DNA from 3 places in the Streptomyces sp. NPDC002730 genome. Region 1 is predicted to be linked to each of the others. Evidence: riboswitches for the same ligand, from Rfam matches in the RefSeq annotation. Region 1 holds a riboswitch; each other region holds the start of a gene.
What was found. Region 1 has a riboswitch for cobalamin ahead of metE (5-methyltetrahydropteroyltriglutamate--homocysteine S-methyltransferase). Riboswitches for the same ligand answer to the same signal wherever they lie in the genome.
Positions count from the first base shown of each region.

Region 2: it holds a riboswitch for cobalamin, as region 1 does, so the genes downstream of both, ACFYXH_RS04340 (ribonucleoside-diphosphate reductase subunit alpha) here and metE (5-methyltetrahydropteroyltriglutamate--homocysteine S-methyltransferase) in region 1, are expected to answer to the same signal.
Region 3: it holds a riboswitch for cobalamin, as region 1 does, so the genes downstream of both, ACFYXH_RS16600 (cobalamin biosynthesis protein) here and metE (5-methyltetrahydropteroyltriglutamate--homocysteine S-methyltransferase) in region 1, are expected to answer to the same signal.

Region 1 is NZ_JBIAQG010000010.1:23,995-26,249, reverse strand. Features, by position in the region: gene ACFYXH_RS24850 (3-hydroxybutyryl-CoA dehydrogenase) at 1-778, shown strand, start outside; cobalamin riboswitch at 953-1,175, shown strand; gene metE (5-methyltetrahydropteroyltriglutamate--homocysteine S-methyltransferase) at 1,340-2,255, shown strand, end outside.
Region 2 is NZ_JBIAQG010000001.1:885,267-887,521, reverse strand. Features, by position in the region: gene mctP (monocarboxylate uptake permease MctP) at 1-342, shown strand, start outside; cobalamin riboswitch at 567-703, shown strand; gene ACFYXH_RS04340 (ribonucleoside-diphosphate reductase subunit alpha) at 845-2,255, shown strand, end outside.
Region 3 is NZ_JBIAQG010000006.1:65,373-67,627, reverse strand. Features, by position in the region: gene ACFYXH_RS16600 (cobalamin biosynthesis protein) at 1-772, opposite strand, end outside; cobalamin riboswitch at 878-1,019, opposite strand; gene ACFYXH_RS16595 (hypothetical protein) at 1,215-1,436, opposite strand; gene ACFYXH_RS16590 (anion permease) at 1,449-2,255, opposite strand, start outside.

The DNA of each region.
Region 1 (2,255 bases):
GGTGGTCTGCGAGGCGGATGCCACAGCGGCCCGCGGGGCCCGGGAACGTGTGGCTATGTCCCTCGAACGTGCCGTCCAGCGCGGCAAGCTGGACCGTATCTCCGCCGAAGACGCTCTGGCACGCCTCGTGTTCACCGGCAGCCTCGACGACCTGGCCGACCGGCAGCTCGTCGTCGAGGCCGTCGTCGAGAACGCCGACGCGAAGACCGAGATTTTCGCGGCCCTGGACAAGGTCGTCGAGGATCCGGAGGCGATTCTGGCCACCAATACCTCGTCCATCCCCGTCATGCGCCTGGGCATGGCCACGCACCGCGCCGACCGCGTCCTGGGACTGCACTTCTTCAACCCGGTGCCTGTCCTGCCGCTGGTGGAGGTCGTGGCATCTCTGCACACCGCGCCCGAGGCGGTGACGGCAGTCGAGGAGTTCGCGACCGGCACGCTGGGCAAGACGGTGGTCCGCTCCCAGGACCGGGCCGGCTTCGTCGTCAACGCCCTTCTCATCCCGTATCTCCTCTCGGCGGTCCGCATGGCCGAGTCCGGCTTCGCCACCGCCGCCGACGTCGACGCGGGGATGGAGCTCGGCTGCGCCCATCCCATGGGGCCGCTCAAGCTGGCGGACCTGATCGGCCTGGACACTGTTGCGGCCATCGCGGAGTCGCTGTACGACGAGTTCAAGGAACCTCTCTACGCCCCGCCACCGCTGCTCCAGCGGATGGTCGAGGCGGGGCTGCTCGGCCGCAAGTCGGGCCGGGGGTTCCACACCTACGACCGGGGCTGAGGAGCCCGGGTTCGCCGCCGGGGCTGAGGGGCCCCGCGGCTGCTGTGGAGCGGGGCGCGGAGCGGTTTGACTGAGCTGCCCCGCGCCCTGCTGTGTTGCTCGTGCCTGAGCCACATGGCTCAGATCACCGTCCGGAATGTGAACAGCTGTATTCGTGCTCAAGGGCTGCCCTCTAGGCTGGCCGTCGCAGCTGGTTCGTCCTGTCAGCCAGGCAGGAGCGTCGTAAGAGGGAACCCGGTGAAAATCCGGGACTGCCCCGCAGCGGTGAGCGGGAACGACCGCCGTCATACGCACTGGGCCCGGCCGGGTCTGGGAAGCGACGGCCAGTAGGAGTCCGCCGGGAGACCGGCAGACGTGCCCGCGAGTCCGAAGACCTGCCCGTTGCCCGTACGCGACTCGATCGCGTGCGGAGATCCCGGTGACCTCGAGGGCGGGTCGGCGTACGTACCAGACGGACGGCCGCGCGCACGGCGCGAGACCGTGCCGTCCGGTTCGTCACCCCTTCGCGTTCTCTGCCCGTCGCCGGGTTCCACAGGAGACATACTCGCGAAGGAGACTTCCGTGACCAGCTTGTCCACAGCCGCGGCAGCACGGGCCACCGTGTACGGCTACCCCCGTCAGGGCCAGAACCGTGAACTGAAGAAGGCTATCGAGGGCTACTGGAAGGGCCGCGTCACCGCTGCAGCCCTCCGGGAGACCGCCGCCGAGCTGCGCCGTGCCAACTGGCAGCAGCTCACCGAAGCCGGCATCCACGAGGTCCCGACCGGCGACTTCTCGTACTACGACCACGTCCTGGACACCAGCGTCATGGTCGGCGCGATCCCCGCCCGCCACCGTGCCGCCGTCGAGGCAGACTCCCTGGACGGCTACTTCGCGATGGCACGCGGCACCCAGGACGTCGCGCCGCTGGAGATGACCAAGTGGTTCGACACCAACTACCACTACCTGGTCCCCGAACTCGGCCCCGACACCGTCTTCACCGCCGACTCCAGCAAGCAGGTCGCCGAGCTCAAGGAAGCAATTGCGCTCGGCCACACCGCCCGCCCGGTGCTCGTCGGACCGGTCACCTATCTGCTGCTGGCCAAGCCTGCCCCCGGCGTTGCCGCCGACTTCGAGCCGATCACTCTGCTGGACCGACTGCTGCCGGTGTACGCCGAGGTGCTGTCCGACCTGCGGGCCGCCGGCGCCGAGTGGGTGCAGTTGGACGAGCCCGCCCTTGTGCAGGACCGCACCCGCGCGGACCTGAACGCCGCGGCCCGCGCCTACCGCGACCTCGGTGGTCTCGACGACCGGCCCAAGCTGCTCGTCGCCTCCTACTTCGACCGGCTCGGCGAGGCCCTGCCCGTCCTCGCCAAGGCCCCCGTCGACGGTCTCGCGCTCGACTTCACCGAAGCCGCCGCGGCCAATCTGGACGACCTGGCCGCGGTCGGCGGGCTGCCCGGCAAGCGCCTGGTCGCCGGAGTCGTCAACGGCCGCA
Region 2 (2,255 bases), on a different contig from region 1:
GGCGGCCTGTTCACGCGCTGGTTCCACCGCTGGGCGCTGCTGGCGGGCTGGGCGGTCGGCATGATCTACGGCACGTCGGCGGCGTACGGAGTCGCGAGCCCGACACAGAAGCACTTCGGCGGCTCGTCGGCGGAGATCCCCGGCCTCGGCGAGATCGGCTACATCGGCCTCACGGCGTTCATCCTGAACGTGGTGGTGACGGTGGTCCTGACGTTCGTCCTGCGGGCGCTCAAGGCCCCGGAAGGCGTCGACGAGACCAGTCCGTCGGACTACACGGCGGACGCGGGCGACGCGGGCGTCCAGGTGGAACTGCCGCCGGCGACGGCAGGGGTGAGTCACTGACGGTCGGGCCGACTGAGGGCCGTTGCGTTTCCCGGGAGGGGCGCGACGGCCCTTGGCTGTTGGGTAGGCAGCAAATCAAGCCCCGCACATCAAGCCACAACGGCGATTGAGGCGCGGGGTCCGGGGTGGATATCCAGACCGTCCCCGGGATCACCTTGCTCCCTTACGCGTTGGAGCCGCGGTGCGCCATGACACAACATGTGGGGGGTGCCGCATCAAGCGGCCCCCACATGTATGCTCATGGTCGCTGTCGACGCAGGGGAATCCGGTGCGAATCCGGAACTGTCCCGCAACGGTGTGATGCGGTGCGCTTTGTCGTACCCCGCCAGTCCGAGGACCTGCCGACGGTGCATCCGGCTCGACCGAACCGGGTGCCGAGACGTCCGGGCCTCGCGGTTGGGCCGGTGGGCGCCGTGCGGTGTGCTGCCCTTCGACGGGTACGTACGCCCGTACCGGCCTCCCCTCCCCCGCCGGCCCAGAGCCGAGCGAGGGAGAGCACCACGTGACCATCGCGCCAGCCGATCCGGCTTCAGGCATCTCCGAGCAGGTGGCCGACGGCCCCGGGACCGCACTGCTGCGGACCCTCACGGACCTCACCGCCGATCTGCCCGACACCGACCCCGGACGTGTCGCCGCCGCCGCCCTGCGCGGCCGGCACGCCGGGTCGGACGCGGCCGAGCTGCGGAGCCTCGCCACCGACGCGGCCGCGGGGCTGATCTCCGAGGACCCTGCCTACTCGCGGCTCGCCGCCCGCCTGCTGACCCGTCATATCGCGGACGAGGCAGCCGGACAGGGCGCGGTGGCCTTCTCCGCATCCGTCGCGGTCGGGCACCGCGAGGGCCTGATCGCGGACCGTACGGCCGAGTTCGTGACGCTGCACGCCGCGCGGCTGGACGCCCTCGTCGACCAGACCGCCGACGACCGCTTCGGCTACTTCGGTCTGCGCACCCTCTACAGCCGCTATCTGCTCCGGCACCCGATCACCCGTCAGGTCATCGAGACCCCGCAGCACTTCATGCTGCGCGTCGCCTGCGGCCTCGCCGAGGACGCTTCGGTCCGTGCCCTGGACGAGGTCGCCGCGCTGTACGGCCTGATGAGCCGCCTCGACTACCTCCCTTCCTCGCCCACGCTCTTCAACTCCGGCACCCGCCACCCGCAGATGTCCTCCTGCTATCTGCTTGACTCGCCGCTGGACGAGCTCGACTCGATCTACGACCGCTACCACCAGGTGGCCCGTCTGTCGAAGCACGCGGGCGGCATCGGCCTCTCCTACTCCCGTATCCGCTCCCGCGGTTCGCTGATCCGGGGCACCAACGGCCACTCCAACGGCATCGTCCCGTTCCTCAAGACCCTCGACGCCTCGGTCGCCGCGGTGAACCAGGGCGGCAGGCGCAAGGGCGCCGCCGCCGTCTACCTGGAGACCTGGCACTCCGACATCGAGGAGTTCCTGGAGCTGCGCGACAACACCGGTGAGGACGCCCGGCGTACGCACAATCTGAACCTCGCGCACTGGATCCCCGACGAGTTCATGCGCCGCGTCGAGGCGGACGCCGACTGGTCGCTGTTCTCGCCCGCGGATGTGCCGGAACTGGTCGACCTGTGGGGCGACGAGTTCGACGCGGCGTACCGCAAGGCCGAGGCCGCCGGTCTCGCGCAGAAGTCCATGCCGGCCCGTGAGCTCTACGGCCGGATGATGCGGACGCTCGCCCAGACCGGCCAGGGCTGGATGACCTTCAAGGACGCCTCCAACCGCACCGCCAACCAGACGGCGGAGCCGGGCCACACGGTCCACTCCTCGAACCTGTGCACCGAGATCCTCGAGGTGACGGACGACGGTGAGACGGCCGTCTGCAACCTCGGCTCGGTCAACCTGGGTTCGTTCGTCGCCGACGGCGGCATCGACTGGGAGCGGC
Region 3 (2,255 bases), on a different contig from region 1:
TCCCGCCCAGCCGTACGCCGAGCGCCCCCGCGAACGCAGCCTCCACCGGGCCCGCGTTCGGGCTCGGGTGCTTCTTCGCATCGGCCCGCCAGGCCCGTACGGCTCCGCGCGCATCCCCGCCCGCGAGTACCGCGAGTCCCGCGGTGAGCCGGGCCCCCGGCCAGCCGGCCACATCGTCGAGCCGCGCCGAGGCCCAGCCGAACCTCCGGTATTTGGACGACTTGTGCCCGACCATCGCGTCCAGCGTGTTGACGGCACGGAACCCCACCAGACCCGGCACACCCGCGAGGGCGCCCCAGACCAGCGCGCCCACCACGGCGTCGGAGGTGTTCTCGGCGACGGACTCGACGACGGCGCGTGCGATCTGCTGCTCGTCCAGCGCCTGCGGATCGCGCCCGCACAGATGCGGCAGGCGCTCCCGCGCCACGTCCACGTCACCGGCGGCAAGCGCGCCGCCGATGGCCCGCGCCTCGCGGCCCAGCGACGTACCTCCGACGACGGCCCAGGTGGCTGCGGCGATCAGTGCGACGGATGCGCGGCCGCGGCCGCGTACACCGCGCGCGAGAACCGCGGCGGCACCCGCGGCGCCTCCGGCGCACACAGCGGTGTGCAGTGCGCCCCAGCCACGGTGGTCACGCCACAGGACATGCTCGACAGCGCCCGCGGCCCGCCCGAACGCGGCGACCGGATGCCCGCGGCGGGGATCGCCGAGCAGCAGGTCGCCGGCCAGGCCGGCGGCGGATCCGTATACGAATTCACGGTCGGCACGCATGGGTTCAGGCCGACGCTTCGCCTCGAACGACCCTCGTACTCACAGCAGGAACTGAACCGCAGCCGGGCATGGCGATATGTCCTCACTCAGGGTGTCCGCGCCCTGGTTCGACGTGACCGGCGGTGAGAGTTCCTGGCTTCCGGGGACTGCTCCCCGGTGACAGTGGCGGGACCGCGCCGGATTTGCACCGGCTTCCTCTTCTGCCGCCGTAGATGGCTTCGGCAGTCCACCACGCTGCGAGAACGACCGTCAACTTGCCTTTGACCTGCGATGCAAGAGTGTGTTGGGGCACACATGCGGGGCGGATTTCCGCCAGGTGTCGAAAACAGGCCGTACCGCCACGTCGCCCGTGACGCAAGAGCCGGGCCGGGTCACCCGAAGGGGTGCCCGGCCCGGCCTGTGAAGCGGTTGATGAAGCTCGTGGAACTGGTGAACCGTGCCGTCAGATGACGATCAGATAGATCCCGTACGCCACGGCCGTCGCGCAGAGCGCGAAGCAGGCGTACGCGCCGGTGCGTGCCAGGGCCGCGGAACCGCCTTGTGCGGCCGCCGTCTCCTGCTTGGTCAGGCCGACGATGCCCAGGGTGAACAGACCCACCAGGGCGACGGTGGCGACGAGGCTCACGCCGAAGACGGAGCCGAGAGCTGCCCAGTCGATGTTCATGCTGATCTGTCCTTACACCGTGGCCGGCTGCGTCGGCTCGGAGTCGGCGGGGGCCGGAGCCGGGATGGTGGTCTTGAAGTCCTGCGCGGGCGTGCCGGCCGGCGGCGGGGTGACGGCCGCGATGGCGGTGGTCACGACACCCGCGGGCTCGGCGTCGGCGTCCGCCGCGTTGACGTTGGTGTGGTCGATCACCTGGCGGCGGGAGATGAACCAGATCGCGGCGCAGGCGCCGATCAGGAAGGCCGCGACGACCGCGACACCCCAGTCGCCCTGCCGGGACACGAACTCCGAGCCCGCGGCGACCAGACCCGCGGCCGGCAGGGTCAGACCCCAGGCGACGAACATCCGGGTGGCGGTGGACCAGCGGACCACGCCGCCCTTGCGGCCCAGGCCCGCGCCCATCACGGCGCCGGAGCAGGAGTGCGTGGTCGACAGCGAGAAGCCGAGGTTGGAGGAGGCGAGGATGACGCTGGCCGCGCTGGTCTGGGCGGCGAAGCCCTGCTGCGGCTGGAGGTCGGTGAGGCCCGTGCCCAGGGTGCGGATGATGCGCCAGCCGCCGAGGTAGGTGCCCATCGCGATCGCGAGACCGGCGGAGAGGATGACCCACATCGGGGGGTTGGAGCCGGGGGAGAGGACACCGCCGGCGACGAGCGCCAGCGTGATGACGCCCATGGTCTTCTGGGCGTCGTTGGTGCCGTGGGCCAGGGAGACCAGGCCCGCCGAGGCGATCTGGCCGGCGCGGTAGCCCTTCGCGGTGGCCTTCTTGTCCGCGTTCTTGCCGATCTTGTACGTCAGCCGGGCGGCGAGGAACGCCGCGAT